3 regions of the Nonomuraea sp. B19D2 genome follow, and region 1 is predicted to be linked to each of the others. Evidence: riboswitches for the same ligand, from Rfam matches in the RefSeq annotation. Region 1 holds a riboswitch; each other region holds the start of a gene.

Region 1 (5,865 bases):
CCTGGTTGCCCTCGGCGAGCGCCCGGCGTACCTCGTCCTCCACCCCGGACTGCTCCTGCCGGGACCACGACGCCTCCCTGCCGCCCCCGGCGGCCCGCTCCCCGATCCTCGGGTGCGCCGCGAGCGCCTCCAGCACGTCGTCCCACGCGAGATCCCTGACCGCGGCGTCGGCGGTCGCGGCGAGCTCGCCCAGATCCCGGTACGGCCGCAGCGCCGCCACCTTCGCGGCGAAGGCCCGGGAGGCGCAGCAAGTGAGCAGCTCCTCCTCGGCGCCGTCCGGGGATCTTGCGTTGAAGTCGGGCAGTGTGTCGGGCATGTCAGAAGTACACACATGCGCTTCGTGCCCGGTCCATCCGCAAGAACTCCGAACTGAGCGCCCCGATGGCCAGGACTTTTGTGTCATGCTCCAAGTCCCGGCTCCGCCGTGCCCTGTGCGGGCTCCGCGGGGCTCAGCTCACTGCCAGAGGACGACCGTGCTGCCCTGAGGCCGTTCGCTGTTCGGCAGGGGACGCTGGAACTGCACGACGCCGCGATTGCCCAGCCGCTGCACCCGCACCCTGAACCCGAGCGCCTGCAGCTCCGCCCTGGCGTCCTTGACGTCCTTGCCGATCACCGCCGGCACCAGGGCGAACTGCTGGTCGTCACGGGCCTCGTCGTCGTCGCCGCGGAACCAGTCCCAGAAGTCCTGGCACCGCGCCACCGTGATCATGACCTGCGCGCCGGGGTTCACCTCGGACTTCGCCTTGGGCGTCTGGGCGATGACCGTGCACGGCTCGGCGTCGTCGTCGACCTCGTTGACCTGCACCTGGAAGCCCTGCCCGCCCAGAAATCCGGCGGCCTCGTCCTTGGGCATGCCGCCGACGTCGGGCATGACCAGCCCGGCGCTGACGTAGATGTCGACCTTGGCGCCCTCCCGCACCTTCTCGCCCACCTGCGGCGAGGTGCGGATCACCTTGTCCCGCTCGACCTGCTGGTTGGCCAGCCGCTTGACCACGCCCACGGTCAGCCCGGCGACGGCGATCGCGTTGCGGGCCTCGTCGCCGCTCATGCCGGCCGTCTTGGGCACGACGACGCGCTTGGGGCCGAGCGAGGGCACCAGCGTGATCGTGCCGCCCTTCTCCACCTCGGCGCCGGCGACCGGGTCGGTGCGGAGCACCAGGCCCTCGGCCGTCTTCTCGTCGTTCTCGCCCTTGGCCTCCTGCACCTTGAAGCCGGCCGCGACGGCGGTCTTCCTGGCCAGCTCGAGGTTCTTGCCGACCAGTTCGGGCACGTGGACGCGCTCGGGCTGTGCGAAGAACCAGCCGGTCAGCCCCACCGCGACCACCATCACGGCGGCGAGCACCACCAGGAACCAGTTGGGCCTGAACCCACGCCGCTTCGGCATCTCCTCCCGCGGCTGGATCATGGTGTGGGCCGGCGCGGCCTGCGGCATGGAGGGGGCGGCGGAGACCGTGCGGGCGTGCGGCTGGGAGTGGGACATCCGTGGCTCGGTCATCCGCGGGTCGGTCATCCGCGGCAGCATCCGGTGCGCGTCGACGGCCGCCACGAGCATCGCGGTGGCGTCGGCGGGCCGGTCGGCCGGCTCGCGGGCCGTCGCGTGCGCCACCAGCGTGTCGATCAGCGGCGGCACCTCGGGGACCAGCGACGACGGCGCGGGCACGGTGTCGTGGACGTGCCGGTAGGCGACCGACATCGGCGTCTGGCCGTCATACGGCTGCTGCCCCGTGACCAGCTCGAACAGCATAATGCCCGCGGCGTAGACGTCGCTGCGCACGTCGGCGGCGCCGAGGGTGACCTGCTCGGGCGCCATGTAGGCGATCGTGCCGATCATCACGCCCGTACGGGTCTGGTTGGTGGCCTCGATGGCCCTGGCCAGGCCGAAGTCGACGACCTTGACCCGGCCGTCGTCGGTCATCAGGACGTTTTCCGGCTTCACGTCGCGGTGGACCATCCCGGCCTGGTGGGCCGCGCCGAGGGCGGCGAGCACCGGGATCATGATCTCGAGCGCCTCGCGGGCGGGCAGCCTGCCGCGATCGCGCAGGATGTCGCGGAGCGTCCTGCCGGGCACGTACTCCATCGACAGGTAGACGACGTCGTTGTCGGTGCCCTGGTCGAAGACGTGCACCACGTTGGGATGCGAGAGGCTGGCGACCGACTTGGCCTCGCCGATGAACCTCCTGACGAACGCCGGGTCCTCAGCGAGCGAGCTGTGCATGACCTTCAGCGCCACCGTCCGGTCCAGCCGGATGTCCAGCGCGAGGTAGACGGTCGCCATGCCGCCCCGGGCGATCCGGCTCTCGATGCGGTAGCGGCCATCGACGAGTCGCCCGACCAAGGGGTCCGCAGTCGTCGTATCCACCCCGCTGAGTTTACGGGCGTTTTACCACCCGCAGGGCCTTGCCGCCCGAAACCGATGCGGAGACGTTCCCTGCGGAACGCCCCCGCGTTCGCGTCACGACACCGGGCGCCTCAGGGGGTCATCGGGGATGACGCCTCCGCGTAGCGCCTGCGCGGGATGCGGCCCGCGAGCCGCGCCAGCCGGCCCGCCGCCACGGCACCCTTCATGGCCGCCGCCATGAGGTCGGGCCGCTGCGCCCTGGTGACCGCCGTGGCCAGCAGCACGGCGTCGCAGCCCAGCTCCATCGCCAGCGCAGCGTCGCTGGCCGTGCCGATGCCGGCGTCGAGCACCACCGGCACCGAGGCGACCTCGACGATCAGCTCGATGTTGTGCGGGTTGCGGATGCCGAGGCCCGAGCCGATCGGCGCGCCCAGCGGCATCACGGCCGCGCACCCCGCCTGCTCCAGCCGGCGCGCCAGCGCGGGATCGTCCCCGATGTACGGCAGCACCACGAACCCGTCGGCCACCAGCCGCTCGGCCGCGTCGAACGTCTCGATCGGGTCGGGCAGCAGCGTCCGCTCGTCGGCGATGACCTCGAGCTTGACCCAGTTCGTGCCGAGCGCCTCCCTGGCCAGCCGCGCCGTCAGCACGGCCTCGCCCGCGGTGAAGCAGCCGGCCGTGTTGGGCAGCACCTTGATGTCCCGCTTGCGCAGCACGTCGAGCACCGAGCCGCGGGCGTTCGGGTCGAGCCGCCGCATGGCCACCGTGGTCAGCTCGGTGCCGGACGCGGCCAGCGCCTGGTCGAGCACCTCCAGCGAGGGCGCGCCGCCGGTCCCCATGATGAGCCGGGAAGCGAACTTCTCCCCGGCGATGATCAGATCATCCACCTTGCACCGCCGTCAGAACCTCCACCCGGTCATGCTCGCCGAGCGCCGTCGTCTCCCACGAGCTCCGCGTGACCACCTCGTCGTTCACGGCCACGGCCACCCCGGTGGCGGCCGTGGTCAATCTGCGTACGGCCTGCGCCACGGTCATGCCGTCGGCCACCTCGTGCACGGCCCCGTTGATCGTCACAATCATGAAATTTCCCGAAACCTTCCAGGCGTGCACAACGCCGCCAGCTCGCCCTCTTCGCCCAGCAGGATGTCGGCCGTCAGCGGGGCCAGCAGCACGCCGCCCCGATGGTGGCCGGTGGCCAGCGCGAGCCCGGGCGTGCCGCTCGGGCCGATGACCGGCAGGTTGTCCGGCGTGCCCGGCCGCAGCCCGGCCACCACGTCGGCGATCTCCAGCTCGGTGACGCCCGGCACCAGTTCCCTGGCGTCCCGCAGCAGCTCGTACAGACCGCCCGCGGTCACCCGGGTGTCGAACCCCATCTCCTCCTGGGTCGCCCCGACCACCAGCTCGCCGTCGCCCCGGGGGACGAGGTAGACCGGCGTGCCGTGCACGGTGCCGCGTACGCAGCGGGTGAGCAGCGGCTGCGGGGAACGCAACCGCATGATCTGCCCTTTGACCGGCCGCACCGGCACCTCCGCCAGCCCGGCGCTCCACACCCCGGCCGCCAGGACGACCCGCTCCGCCCGCATCTCGGCGCCCTCGCCGAGGCGTACCCCGGTGACCCGGCCGCCGTCGCGCAGCAGCTCGCCGACGCGCGAGCGCACCAGCGGGACTCCCCGCCGGTCGAGGGCGGCGAGCAGCGCCGCCGTCACCCGGCGCGGGTCCACCCAGGCGTCGCCGGGAGCCAGCAGCCCGCCTCGCACGGAGGGGGCGAGCATGGGCTCCAGCCGGCGGCACTCGCGCCCGCTCAGCCGCTCGACGGGCAGCTCCAGCTTCTCCATGTACGTGGCGAGCTCGTCCAGCGCCGCCAGGTCGTCCGTCCCGAACGCCACGTCGAGCGTCCCGTCGGAGCGCAGATCCAGGGCCTCGGTGCCGGCCAGTCCCGCATCGGCGGCCAGCTCGGTGGCGAAGGCGGGCCAGCGGCGCAGCGACGCCACACCCAGCCGCAGCAGCGGCACCTCGGTGTAGGCGACCTCGCTGACCGGCGCCAGCATCCCCGCGGCCGCGTGCGAGGCGCCCGAGGCCGGGGCGGGGTCCACCAGGGTGACAGGCCGTCCGTCGCGAGCCAGCCGCCAGGCCACGGAGAGCCCGACGACCCCGCCGCCCACGATCACATCCATTCGCGCTCCCTTCGCCGGCATGATCCGGATCAGGTGTCTTGCGGTCGAAGGCCCGGTGAAGCCTTCCTCTCAGCCCGGTTACGGCCGGACTCCCGCGCGTCTTTCCGTCCCCAGCCTACGACCTCGCCGCGTCGGCCCGGCACCGCCCTCCGTTATGGTCATGAACGTGAATCATGTCGTGGTGGTAGGAGCCGGCCTGGCCGGGGTGCGCACCGTGGAAGCGCTGCGCGGACGCGGATTCGGCGGAAGGATCACTCTGATCGGTGCGGAGCGCCATCGCCCCTACGACCGCCCGCCGCTGTCCAAGGCCGTGCTGTTCGGCGACGCCGACACCAGCTACGTCGGCACCGACCTGGCCGCGATCGACGTGGACTTCCGCCCCGGCGTCAGCGCCAAGTCGCTGCGCGCGGGCGTCGTGGAGACCACCGAGGGCGAGGTGGGCTACGACGGGCTGGTCATCGCCACCGGGGCCGAGCCGATCAGGCTGCCCGGCGACGGCCCCCAGCACGTGCTGCGCACGCTCGACGACGCCCATGAGCTCAGGGCCATGCTCGTCCCAGGCGCCCGCGTCGCGGTCATCGGCGCGGGCTGGATCGGCGCCGAGGTGGCCACCGCCGCCCGCCGCGCCGGATGCGCGGTGACCGTGATCGAGGCGGGCCCGGCGCCGCTCGCGACCGCCGTCGGCGCCGAGATCGGGGCCCGCACCCAGCGCTGGTACGACGACATCGACCTGCGGCTCGGCACCATGGTCGACTCCGTGGACGAGGGCGGCGTGCGCCTGGTCGGCGGCGAGTTCGTGGCGGCCCACGTGGTCGTCACCGGCATCGGCGTGCGGCCGGCCGTCGAATGGCTCACCGGCGCCGACATCGACCTGCACAACGGCGTGGTCGTGGACGAGCACCTGCGTGCCTCGCTGCCCGACACGGTCGCCGTCGGCGACTGCGCCGCCTGGTGGTCGCGCCGCTGGCAGACCAGGCTCAGGGTCGAGCACTGGGACACCGCGCTCAACGCCCCCGAGGTCGCCGCCGCGAGCCTGCTGGGCGAGGACGTGGCCTACGATCCCGTTCCGTACTTCTGGTCGGAGCAGTTCGGGCACATGGTGCAGTACGCGGGCCATCATCCGGCGGGGGAGCGGCTCGTCTACCGTGGCGACCCGGAGGGCAAGTGGTCGGCCGTCTGGCTCACGGCCGACGACGTCGCCGCGGCGGTGCTCGCCGTGGACCGGCCGCGGGACCTCGTACAGGGGCGCAGAATCATCGACGCGGGACACCGGCTCGACGTGGAACGCCTGGTAGATCCAGATGTCCCTCTACGGGATTGTGTTGTTTGAGCAAGCACGCCATGTGGTAGTTG
Region 2 (5,865 bases), on a different contig from region 1:
CGCGCTGGCCATGTTCCTGGCCATCGGCGACAGGAGCGGCGAGGCGTACGCGCGGCAGGCGATCGGGCGCGTCTACCTGTCGCTGCGTGACGTGCGCCAGGCCTCGCGGTGGCTCGGGGACGCGCTGCGGCTGGCCGAGGAGCTCGGCGACGCCCACCGCGAGGGCTGCGTGTCGATACAGCTCGGCCGCCTGTACGACCTGGTCGCCGAGTCCGAGCGGGCCATGCGCTACCAGGGGCACGCGCTGGACATCTTCGAGTCGCTCGGGGACCGGCACTGCGGCGCGTACGCGATGCGGAACCTCGGCGGGCTCCAGGTGGCCAGGGGCGACCGGTTGGACGGCTCCGACCAGCTGGAGCGCTCGCTGATGATCTTCCAGCAGCTCGGTGACCGGAGCGGGGAGGCCGACACGTACCAGACACTGGGCGAGCTGTACCGCTCGTCCGGGCGTGCCGCGCTGGCCCGGCACTACCTGCACCAGGCCCTCGAGCTGCGCAGGGAGCTCAGCGACTCGTACGCGTGACGGCGGGGTGTCAGGCGAGCCACTGCGCCGTGGGCCAGGTCTCGAGGCGCCAGGCGCTGTCCCAGAACATCCACTCGTACTCGGTGGCCCGGCAGAACGCCTCCTCCATCGCCCCGCGCGTCCCCGGGTCGGCGAGCTCGGCCAGCCGGTCCACGAGCGCCTTGGCCTGCTCCACCGAGGCCGCGAAGGACGGGTCGGAGTAGGTGGATATCCAGGTCCGGTACGGGTGCCCGGCGGCACCCGCCGTGCGTTCGAGCAGCGCCGCGCCGACGTCCTGGTACACCCAGAAGCACGGCAGCACGGCGGCGGCGAGCACCGGCAGCGGGGCGGCGAGCGCCGTGGCCTGGAGGTAGGAGGAGTAGGCCAGGCAGGTCGGCGAGGTGGCGATGCCCGCCGTCTGCTCGGCCGTCAGCCCGAACTCCTCGAGGTAGCCGGCGTGCAGGCCGCGCTCGACGACCAGCGCCGTGTGCGCGCTCTGGGCGAAGAACGCGGCGTCGGCCGGGTCGGTGGCGCGGGCCGAGGCGGTCGCGAGCACCTTGGCGTACGCCACCAGGTAGCGCCCGTCCTGGACCAGGTAGAACGCGAAGCGGTCCCGGTCGAGGGTGCCGTCGCGCAGCGCGGTGTTGAACGGGTGGTCGTGGATCGCCTCGAGCAGCGTGGCCGTGCGCGTCCAGATCTTCTCGGAGAAGGTCACCGATGACGTCCCTTCGCTAGTGCGAACTAGATCAGGTTCGACGGGTGTGATCTCAGCCCGGCGCGCCGGGCACCCCGCGTCGCGGGCAACGTTAGCAGACGGCGAGATGACCGGCGCTCGCGGCCGGCCTCCGTGCCCAACGGCACCAAGCCGGGCATCGGATCCCCCACTACTCGCACCTGGTGTGACCGCTTCAATCGATGATCGCGGTGACTTCGGCCTCGATGAGGATGCCGGGCTCGAAAAGCACGTCCACCCCGATCAGCGCGGCCGGCGGCGTGGCGATGTCGAACTCGCGGGCCGCCTGTTCGATGCCCGCGTTGAAGGCGTCGTACATCTCTCTCTTCCAGCCTGCGGCGTACCACGTGAAGCGGACGACGTCGTGGAACGTCGCTCCGGCCGCGTCCAGCGCTTTGGCGACGTTGCGGTAGACCTGGGTGACCTGCCCTGCGAGGTCGCCCGGTGCCACGAGCTCGCCGTTCTCGTCCCAGGCGACCTGTCCCGCGATGTGGACCTGCCTGCTCCCCCTCGCCACCGCGACGTGGTGGTAGAGCGGGACTTGGACATGCCTGTCAGGGTTGATGAGCGAAACAGCCACGAGATCTCCTGATCGGTTAGGTGATCGAGGCGCCGGAGGGCGCCCGTGCTCTCTTGCGGTTACTCAGAAACCATAGGAGAGTGTTCGCTGACGTGGAAGAACGCACTTTTTAGAGACTGGGGAACCTGATGGTGACCAAGCAGTTCGCGGGCACGGCTGACGAAGCGGACCTGAGGCGCGCGGACTCCCTGGCGCGGGAGATCTTCTCTGATGTCGCCAACAAGTGGGCGTTGCTTATCATCGAGACTCTCGGTGAGCGCACCCTCCGCTTCATCGAGCTGCGCGACGAGGTCGAGGGCATCAGCCACAAGATGCTCACCCAGAACCTGCGCATGCTGGAGCGCAACGGCCTGGCCGAGCGGAAGGTGCATCCCACTGTGCCGCCGCGAGTCGAGTACACCCTCACCGAGCCGGGCCAGGCCCTGCGCGCCACGGTTGATCTCATCTGCGGCTGGACCCACCAGTACTTCGGCCACATCGAGACCGCCCGCCGGCGCTTCGACGCCTGACGGCTCCCCCACCCCGACGCCGGTGCCCCTAGCAAGATCGGCGTCCATCATCGGCGTGTTGAGCGTTCTGGACGACGGCGCCCACGTAGCAGTTCGCCGCCGAGCAGGGCCGCGCACGCCCCGGCAGTCAGCAGCCCACCAGCGAGGAAGGTGCCCCGTACATCGGCGAGCGGCAGGACCAGTCCCCCAAGCGCGGCACCCGCTGCGATGCCGGCGTTGTAGGCACCGGAGTTCGCTGCGAGCGCGATGTCCGTGCGGCCCGGGGCGCAGTGCAGCATCGCGTTCTGCGTGGTCATGAACACCGGCCCGAGTGCACCGCCCATCAACACCAGGAACACCACCGCCGCCACCGGATGAGCGCCGAACGCGTACAGGCCGAGCATCCCCACCGCCTGCGTGGCCACGGCGGTGGCCAGCGCGGACTGCGCAAAGCGGTCCAAAAACGCCGCGGTGATGCTCACTCCGGCCAGACACGCGACACCGAAAACCACGAACAGGGCGCTGACCGCGCTCGGGGAGAACCCGCTCACGTCGCCCAGGAACGTCACGATGTAGGTGTATCCCGTGAACGCCCCGGTGGCGGACAAGGTCCCGGCCGCCAGCACCGTCCAGAACCGCCACACGTCGGGACTGGTCGCGTAGGCGGCTGGCTCTTCTTCCGGACGCGAAGTCGGTAGCAGAACGGCGATCGTCACCAAAGAACAGAGCCCCAGAGCCGCCAGCATGGCGATGGGCACCTGCCAGTTACTCTGCTGGCCCAGCCAGGTCCCAGCGGGAACGCCCAGCACGAGAGCGAGCGAACCAGCGACGGACAACGCCCCGATCACACGCCCCCGGACCTCGGGCGCGAACAGGCCCACCGCGACCGGCCCCATTACGGCCCAGAACAGCGCCTGGGCGAGCGCGGTCAGCAGCCGCGCCACCAGGAGCAGCCAGTAAGAGGGGGCCAGCGCCGCAACAAGACTGGACACCACGAGCGCGGCCAGCAGTCCCGTGAGCACATAACGTCGGGGCACGGCCCGCACGACGTGGGCGATCGGCACCGATGCGACGGCCACCGTCACGCCGTAACCGGTGACCAGGAGACCGACCGCTGACAGGGACACCCGCAGGTCTTCGGAAATGAGCTCCAGGAGGCCGACCGGCAGGTTCTCCGCGGTGTTGAAGGTGAGGGCGGCCAGCATCAGGGCGCCGAGCACCGCCAGCCTGTGCCATGGAGCCGGTTGTCGGGGGATCGTACGGTCTCTTCCTGTCCTCGCCCGTTGCACCTGCTCAGTGGCACTGTCCATGCACGTACCTCAGCAGGCTCACCAGTCCCGCTGCAACAGGATTCAGAGGGCCGGCGGATCAGTCTTCCCTGCCTATGGCTGGGGCAACGTCAGGCATTTCTGTGTCCCCCGATCGGTGAGCGGATAAGGCACGTGATTTTCGTCCACCGCGACGATCGCTCCGCCGGCCGGGAAGCAGTCCTGAGTCACCGACCCCACGCCTTGGGCGCGGTTGTAGTAGACCCAGAGGGGACGGGCGGGATCTTCCGTATCAGTGCGGTAGACGTTGTCGGCGAGTTTGATGGACTTCCCGCAGTAGTTGATCTGGCCGTAGGGCTGACCGGTGGGTGCGGCGCGCGGGATGAAGATGTCGTTGCGTTCGATGGTGATCTCCTTCCCCCATGCGTTGGTCGTGCTGCACAGGGCGTCAGGCGTGCCCGAGAAGACGATCAGGTGGCCGAAGGTCGGGTAGTACGTGGTTTCCGGGGGTGCCGGGAGCAGGGTGCCCTTGATCTTGTTGTCGGTGATCCTCATCACGGGCGTCGCGTCCTGGCACAGGAATTTCGGGCCCTGGCCTTTGATGGTGTTGCGCCGCACGGTGCTGGAGAAGGTCGGATCGGTCTGCCGGTGGACGCCCCGGGCGACCGGAGAGGGGTCATTGGCCAGATCTCGCAGATAGCGCTCCCAGATCGGCGAGGTCAGCTGCACCGCAGAGCCTCTGGTGGCACAGGCCACAGCGAATCCGTTCTGGCCATCGAGCACAGAGTCCTCCACGACCCCGCCGACGATGCCCATGTCCACCACGTCGCCGCTCTTGCCCAGCGGATTTCGCAGGAAGGAGTGGCGTACCGTCACGTTCGCCGAGCTTTCGCCGTGCGGCATGGCGATCCCGCCGCCGAGGTTGCCGGTGACCCGCACGTGGTCGAACAGGATGTTGCCGGTCATCCCCACCGCATCGTTGCAGGCATCGACCTGCCGGCCGCTCTCGTACTGGCCCCATTCGGCGTCCTTGGGGGTGCACTCGGGCTCGATGTCCACGCCTCGCCCAGGAGAGTGCAGAGGGTAGCTGTCAGGGCTGGTGCCCACCACGCCGGTATCGCGGAAGGTGCTCTGGGTGACCAGCACATTGCGGCCCTGTCCGATGGTCAGGCCCTGACGGATGTTGTTGGCGCTCTGCACATGACGGATCGTGATGTCCCTGCCCGACCCCAGCAGGATGCCGTCGGCTGCCATGTGGTGGAGGTGAAGGCCGGTGAGCGTGATGTTCTGGCTGGCGTGATTGACGCTGCCGCCGATGTGGACCGCGTGCTCCGAGGCCTCGGCCAGGCGTCCCCCTTGCGGAACTGACTGCGTCATCTTTTCGACGTTTCCGTCGATCTCGAATCCGGACAGCTTCAAGCCGCGGGCGTCCTGAAAGTAGAACGGCGTCGTCGCCATCTTGTCCGGGGCGAACAGGTTGTCTCCATAGCTGCCTGCCGCTGTCTTCGTGAAGTCGCCCTTGACTTCGATTTTCGCGTGAATACCGGCGATCTTCACGTTTTCACATTTGTCATACAGAATCGTCCACGTCCTGGGATCGGCCGTGAGATCCGCGGTGTTCACGACCCTGTCGACGTGGTAAACACCCGGCGGGTAAACCAGTGTCGTGCCCGGGTGCGTACACAGGTAGTCGGCGGCCTTCTGCATGGCCGCGGTGTCGTCCCTGCGGTCGTTCGGAACGGCCCCGAATCCGAGGACGGTCACTTTCCTGGGCTGCGCGAATGGATTCGTGTCGGCTCCGGCCGCGGCCGCGTTGCCGCCCAGCGCCAGGCTCGTCACCGTAATCAGCGACAGCGTCCGCCGCCCGCGCAATGCACGCATGCCCGCTCCAGGCGCCTTTGGATCGCCCGATGTCTCCCTCACGGCCGGCCTTTCTTCGAATTCGCCGATTAATTGTTCGTTGGGCCCAGATGCGAATCGTAGTGGCCGTGCGTGTCGTCCAGCGCGAAGCAGCCGTCCATATTTCCGGAGGCTCATTCTCAAGGCTGATTCAAATTCCTTGCGGTCACGTACGCGGATGACGTGGGGCCATGAACGCCCCGCCGGTCGCCGTGCTGACAGGCCACGGACCTGGCGATCGTCCGGTGCACGTTCCCGACGCCGACACGGCGCTGGTCGTGTGCACGGCACCGGGCGGGCGCTGTGACCTGCTGGTGGCCGGGCCGCCTACCTGAACTCCAGCCTTGCTAGACTGATCGTTCGCGTTCCGAATCAATCCGGGGGTCGGCGACATG
Region 3 (5,865 bases), on a different contig from region 1:
CTGTGCACCCGGTCCCTGACCTCCCCCTCCACGCTCGGGTCGGCCTCGGGCCAGCGCATGGTGGTGAAGATGATCATCCGCTTGGCCCGCTGCTCCGACAGCACGCCCGACTCCGCCAGCCTGGAGAGCAGGCGCTGGCGCAACTCGGCCGAACGCAGCTGCTGGATCCACCAGACCGGCTTCTGCTCCGTGCTCTCCGCGGCGATGCGGGCGAGCGCGGCGTCCAGCTCGGCGTCGCCGAGCGGGGACGCGTCCTTGAGTGTCACCTTCTCGTCCGACACCTCCACCCGTTCGCGGATGGCGAGTTCGGCGAGGATGGCGCCGGCGAGCGCGGGAACCAGCTGGGGCCAGCTGATCAGTGGCATGCCGTCTTCGCTGTAGGCGAGCAGGAGGACTTCCTCGGCGATCGTCACAGTCATGCTTCGACACTAACCTCCCAACCATGACCATCTCGGAGAAGCTGCACGCCATCGGCCGCCCGCTGCTCAAGGCGCAGCTCGAGCACCCCACCGTGGCCGGCATCGGGCGTGGCGACCTGCCCGAGCCGGTGTTCAGGTCGTGGCTGGAGCAGGACTACCTGTTCCTGCTCGACTACGTACGGGTCTTCGCGCGGCTGGCCTGGCAGGCTCCCGCCGGGCATCTGGGTGACCTGGTGGACCTGGCGCACACCACGTACCACGACGAGCTGAGCCTGCACAGGTCGATGTCGGCGGAGTTCGGGGCCGATCTGGAGGGGGCGGTGAAGGGGCCGGCGTGCGCGGCGTACACGGCGTTCCTGCTGGAGTCGGCGGCGTCGTATGGGGAGGGGCTGGCCGCGCTTTATCCGTGTATGTGGGGATATTCGAGTCTTGGGCGGATATTGGCGGAGAATCCGCCCGCTGAGCCGAGATATCGGGCTTGGGTGGACACGTACGCGGATCCGGGGTTCGAAGCGCTGACCGTGCGCATCGCGCAGATGATCGACGAGGCGGGGCCGGATCCGGCGCGGGCGGAGGCGCTGTTCGCCGAGGGCATGGCGCACGAGCTGGCCTTCTGGGACGTGCCGTAGCCGTGTTCGCCTGACACGGTTTCCACAGGCTGTGGACGGTTCGGTGTGCGCCGTACCCTGGTGGCATGCCGGAACTTCCCGAAGTGGAGTCTCTCGCCCACTTCCTGCGCGAGCGGGCGGTGGGTCGTACGGTCCTGGGGGTCGACGTGGTGGCCATCCAGGCGCTCAAGACGTTCGACCCGCCCGTGACCGCGTTGGGCGGGCTGACCGTCACCAGCGTGTCGAGGCACGGCAAGTTCCTCGACCTCGACTGCGACGGCCTTCACCTGATCATCCATCTGGCCAGAGCGGGCTGGCTGCGCTGGCGCGACGACCTCTCGGGCGCCAAGCCCGTGCGCCCCGGCAAGGGGCCGCTCGCGGTACGGGTCCGGCTGGCGCCCGATGAGGAGGGGCTGGCGCCCGGGTTCGAGCTGACGGAGGCGGGGACGCAGAAGCGTCTCGCCGTCTATGTCACGAAAAATCCGGAAGACATCCCCGGTGTCGCCTCCCTCGGTCCCGACCCCCTCGACGAGTCCTTCACCGTGGAAGCGCTCAAGCGCATCGTGAGCGGCAACCGCACCCAGATCAAGGGGCTGCTGCGCGACCAGAAGGTCATCGCGGGCATCGGGAACGCGTACTCGGACGAGGTGCTGCACGCGGCCAGGATGTCCCCGTTCAAGATCGCGTCGTCGCTGACGGACGCGCAGATCGCCGACCTGCACGAGGCCATCATCACCACGTTGAGAGAGGCGGTGGAGCGGGCGCACGGGCTGGCGGCCAAGGACCTCAAGGCGGAGAAGAAGTCCGGGCTGCGCGTCCACAACAGGACGGGGCAGCCGTGCGACGTGTGCGGCGACACCATCCGCGAGGTGTCCTTCGCCGACTCGTCCCTGCAGTACTGCCCCACCTGCCAGACCGGCGGCAAGCCCCTCGCCGATCGGCGCTTGTCCCGGCTGCTCAAATGACCCCTGCGTGGGTGCTCAGGCGCCGACCGGCACCCGGTCCGCCTCCCGGGTCCCCGTGCGCCTGCGCAGGCCGATGGCCGCCACCACCGCGCCCAGCAGGGTGGCCGTCACCGGGACCGCCAGGGCCGTGCGCAGCGCCGTGAGGCCGGCCTCCGCCGTGGTCCCGTCGCCCAGGGCCGCCACGTTGACCGCGGTGACCATCGACAGGCCCAGGGCCGCGCCGAACTGGAACGACGTGTTGATGAGACCGCTCGCCAGCCCCTGCTCCTCCGGCGCGATGCCGTCCGTGGCCACGATCGTGAGCGGGCCGTAGACGAAGGCGAACATCAGGCCGATCAGCAGCATCGAGGGCAGCATGGCCGCGTACGTCCAGTCGAGCCCCACCCCGAGGAAGAGCGCGTACGCCAGCAGCCCCGACAGCAGGCCGCCCAGGACGACCTTGGCGTTGCCGTACCGGTTGACCAGCCACGGCGTGAGCGTCGGGGCGAGGATCACGTCGGCGGCCGCCGCCAGCAGGGCCAGGCCCGTCTGGATGGTGGACCAGCCGCGCAGCTCCTGCAGATAGAGCGTGACCAGGAACTGGAAGCCGAAGAACGAGGCGGTGAGCAGGGCGGCCAGCACGTTCGCCCGGACGAGGGCGCCCGACCTGAGTATGCCCAGGCGGACCAGGGGGCGGGCGGAGCGGCGTTCCACGGCCACGAAGGTCCCGAGCAGCGCCAGGCCACCGAGGAAGGCGGCCACCGTCAGCGGCCAGCCGTCGGACGGGTGCTCGAGGCGTACCACCCCGTAGACCAGCAGCATCATCGCGCCCGTGACGCTCAGAGCGCCCGCCGCGTCGAAGCCGCCGCCGCGAGACTCGGAAGGGGAATCCTTGAGCAGCGGGATCGCGGCGAGGAGGATCACCAGCGACAGCAGGACGGGCGCGAAGAAGACCCAGCGCCAGCCGAACGCGGTCAGCAGGCCGCCGATCACCAGCCCGAGCGCGAAGCCGCCCGCCGCCGTGCCGGCGTAGATGAGCAGGGCCCGGTTGCGCCGCGGGCCCTCGGGGAAGGTCGTGGTGAGCAGGGAGAGCCCGGCCGGGGTCATGAACGCGGCGGCCACCCCCGTGACGAACCTGGCCACCAGCAGCACCCACCCCTCATGAGCGAATCCGCCGAGCCCGGAGAAGGCCAGGAACACCCCCAGCCAGAGCAGGAACATCCGCCGCCGGCCCAGCAGGTCGGCCGCCCGGCCGCCGAGCAGCATGAAGCCGCCGTAGCCGAGCACGTACGCGCTCACGACCCCGCTCAGCACCCCCGTTGACAGCCCCAGGTCAGCCCTGATGGACGGGAGGGCGACGTTGAGCATGGCCACGTCGATGCCCTCGAGAAAGATGGCTCCGCACAAAACAATCAGCACGCCCCAAGAGCGAGCAGGCATAACAAACTCCCGGTTACTTCTAGGCATTTCGGTTCTCTCTTGTAACCGGACACATCATCAGCCAACATGAAATGTCATGGAAGAAGGCACTTCGGAATCACTCGGTTACTGCGACAGCACCGTGGAAGCCGACTACGACGTACGCCAGTGGGACACCCGCGAGGACTGCGAGGTCCGCCAGATACTCGACCGCATCGCGGACAAGTGGTCGCTGCTGGTGATCGCCCTGCTCGACTGCCAGAGCCTGCGCTTCACCCAGCTCCGCCGCGAGATCGACGGCGTCAGCCAGCGCATGCTCAGCGTGACCCTGCGCCAGCTCGAGCGCGACGGCCTGGTCAGCCGCACGGTCCACCCCGTCGTGCCGCCCAGGGTCGACTACGCGCTGACGCCGCTCGGCCGTACGCTGCACCAGACCATAAAGGCGCTGGTCACCTGGACGGAGGAGCACCAGCGGGAGATCGCCGAAGCGCGTGCCGCCTACGACTCGCGTGTTGATGGCCTCACTCCGTGAGGCGGGCTCGGTCGCCAGATGCCGCCGCCTTCCCCCGTCGCTCCTTCGTCGCTCCTCCTCCAGGCGGCGGCGCTCCCTCGCCGCGAGATGATGGAGTCATGACCGTTCCTGAGATCGAAGCCAGTGCCGTTCCCGACGACGCCTACCTGCTCGACGTCCGAGAGCAGGACGAGTGGGTCGCCGGGCACGCGCCGGAGGCTGTCCACATCCCCATGACCCAGATCCAAGGGCGGGTCGACGAGGTGCCCGGCGACCGGACGGTCTATGTCGTCTGCCGGGTTGGCGGCCGGTCCCTGCAGGTCGCGGCCTGGCTCAACCAGCTCGGGCGCGACGCGGTCAACGTCGGTGGCGGCATGCAGTCGTGGGAGTTCGCGCGTCGCCCGATGGTCAGCGAAACGGGGCAGACGCCCTTCGTGGCCTAAAAATCTTCTCAAAGCACATGTAAAGCCTCCCTGTGGCGTTTCTGCCGCCACTAGGGCATGATGAGGGCGCCAACTTCAGATCGTCGCGGGAGCTCGGGGTTCACCGGGCTGAGAGGGCAGCACACGATCCGCTGCCGACCGCCTGAACCTGTCCGGGTAATGCCGGCGTAGGGAGTGTGCGATGACGCATGTCGCCGACGAAGTTCCCCTGACCCTCGAGGGCAGGCCGCCGAAGACGCTGGGCGTGCTCGACCAGGGTGCGCTCTGGGCGAACCTCGGCGTGAGCCTTCTGGGCTTCTCCGGAGCGCTGCTCCTGCTCGACCCGCTCGGCGGCGCCCCGCTCAGCCTGGCCGCCGCGCTGGTGGCCGTCGTGGTGGGCAGCCTGATCGGCACGGCCATGGTCGGCCTGTCCGCCATCCCGGGCACACGGACGGGGGAGCCCGCGATGGTGCTGCTGCGGGGGCTGTTCGGCGCGCGGGTCTCGTACGTGCCCACGGTGCTGAACATCGTGCAGATGATCGGCTGGGGCGCGTTCGAGCTGTGGGTCATCGCCAAGGCCGCCGGTGCCATCTTCGGCGCGGTGCCGTACGCGGTGTGGGTGATCGCGGCCGGAGCGCTGACCACCGCGCTCACGATCTGGCCGCTCGGGTCGGTGCGGATCCTGCGGCGGTACGTCACCATCGGCGTGATCGTGTCGCTGGTGTGGTTCGCCTGGTTCTTCCTGACCCGGGCCCCCGTGCACACCGGCGGGTCCTGGGCGGCGTTCGCCCCGGCCGTCGACTACGTGATCGCGCTGTCGGTGTCGTGGGTGCCGATGGCGGCGGACTTCGCCCGGCACTCCAGGTCGAGCGGGGCCGCGTTCACCGGCGTGGTCGGCGGGTACACGTTGGCGCAGGTGGCATGCCTGGGGCTGGGCGTGTACGCGGTGGCCATGGCGGGGGCGGACGCGGTGCTGGCCGATGGGACGTCGGTGTTCGGCCCGTTCGTCGCGGTGCCGCTGGGCGCGCTGTTCTTCGCGATCCTGGTGCTGCGCGAGACCGACCAGTCGTTCGCCAACGTCTACTCCACCACGGTCTCGCTGCAGAACCTGATGCCGCGCGTGGACCGGCGCATCTTCTCCACCGCCATCGGCGTGCTGACCGTCGCGATCGCCCTGTTCGTGGACGTCACCTCGTACGGGGCGTTCCTGGGGGTGATCGGGGCGGTGTTCGTGCCGATGTTCGCGGTGCTGGCCGTGGACTACTTCGTGCTCGGCGGCTCGCGCGGCTGGAACACCGCGGAGAACGCGCCCGCGCGCTGGTCGAGGCTGGTGCCGTGGGCCCTTGGCTTCGTCGCGTACTGGCTGACGACCTCCACGCCCACGGTCCCGAAGTGGGACGCCTTCTGGCAGTCGGCCCGCGAGGCCATCGGCTTCACCCGGCAGCCGTGGATGAACGGCGCGCTCGGCGCGGCCGTCGTGGCCGCGCTGGTGGCGCTGCTCATCGGCTCGTTGACGCGCGCTTCTCGACGTTGAGCAGGTGC

The links. A riboswitch is a leader RNA that binds a small molecule or an ion and turns the genes downstream of it on or off. The one in region 1 is predicted to bind thiamine pyrophosphate.
Region 2: another riboswitch for thiamine pyrophosphate. It lies ahead of tenA (thiaminase II); the one in region 1 lies ahead of thiO (glycine oxidase ThiO).
Region 3: another riboswitch for thiamine pyrophosphate. It lies ahead of ABN273_RS28180 (purine-cytosine permease family protein); the one in region 1 lies ahead of thiO (glycine oxidase ThiO).

What each region holds. Positions count from the first base shown of each region.
Region 1 is NZ_JBEFAK010000003.1:355,462-361,326, reverse strand. It holds gene uraD (2-oxo-4-hydroxy-4-carboxy-5-ureidoimidazoline decarboxylase) at 1-316, opposite strand, end outside; gene pknB (Stk1 family PASTA domain-containing Ser/Thr kinase) at 455-2,359, opposite strand; gene ABN273_RS08275 (thiazole synthase) at 2,470-3,225, opposite strand; gene thiS (sulfur carrier protein ThiS) at 3,218-3,418, opposite strand; gene thiO (glycine oxidase ThiO) at 3,415-4,512, opposite strand; TPP riboswitch at 4,502-4,618, opposite strand; gene ABN273_RS08260 (NAD(P)/FAD-dependent oxidoreductase) at 4,667-5,842, shown strand.
Region 2 is NZ_JBEFAK010000041.1:44,922-50,786, reverse strand. It holds gene ABN273_RS45620 (AfsR/SARP family transcriptional regulator) at 1-523, shown strand, start outside; gene tenA (thiaminase II) at 534-1,217, opposite strand; TPP riboswitch at 1,209-1,304, opposite strand; gene ABN273_RS45610 (RidA family protein) at 1,411-1,815, opposite strand; gene ABN273_RS45605 (winged helix-turn-helix transcriptional regulator) at 1,944-2,324, shown strand; gene ABN273_RS45600 (MFS transporter) at 2,372-3,523, opposite strand; gene ABN273_RS45595 (hypothetical protein) at 3,686-5,452, opposite strand; gene ABN273_RS45590 (hypothetical protein) at 5,662-5,805, shown strand; gene ABN273_RS45585 (MarR family winged helix-turn-helix transcriptional regulator) at 5,863-5,865, shown strand, end outside.
Region 3 is NZ_JBEFAK010000016.1:105,687-111,551, reverse strand. It holds gene ABN273_RS28210 (GOLPH3/VPS74 family protein) at 1-419, opposite strand, end outside; gene ABN273_RS28205 (TenA family protein) at 443-1,048, shown strand; gene ABN273_RS28200 (Fpg/Nei family DNA glycosylase) at 1,114-1,992, shown strand; gene ABN273_RS28195 (MFS transporter) at 2,008-3,390, opposite strand; gene ABN273_RS28190 (winged helix-turn-helix transcriptional regulator) at 3,488-3,922, shown strand; gene ABN273_RS28185 (rhodanese-like domain-containing protein) at 4,021-4,344, shown strand; TPP riboswitch at 4,420-4,535, shown strand; gene ABN273_RS28180 (purine-cytosine permease family protein) at 4,526-5,857, shown strand; gene ABN273_RS28175 (methylated-DNA--[protein]-cysteine S-methyltransferase) at 5,823-5,865, opposite strand, start outside.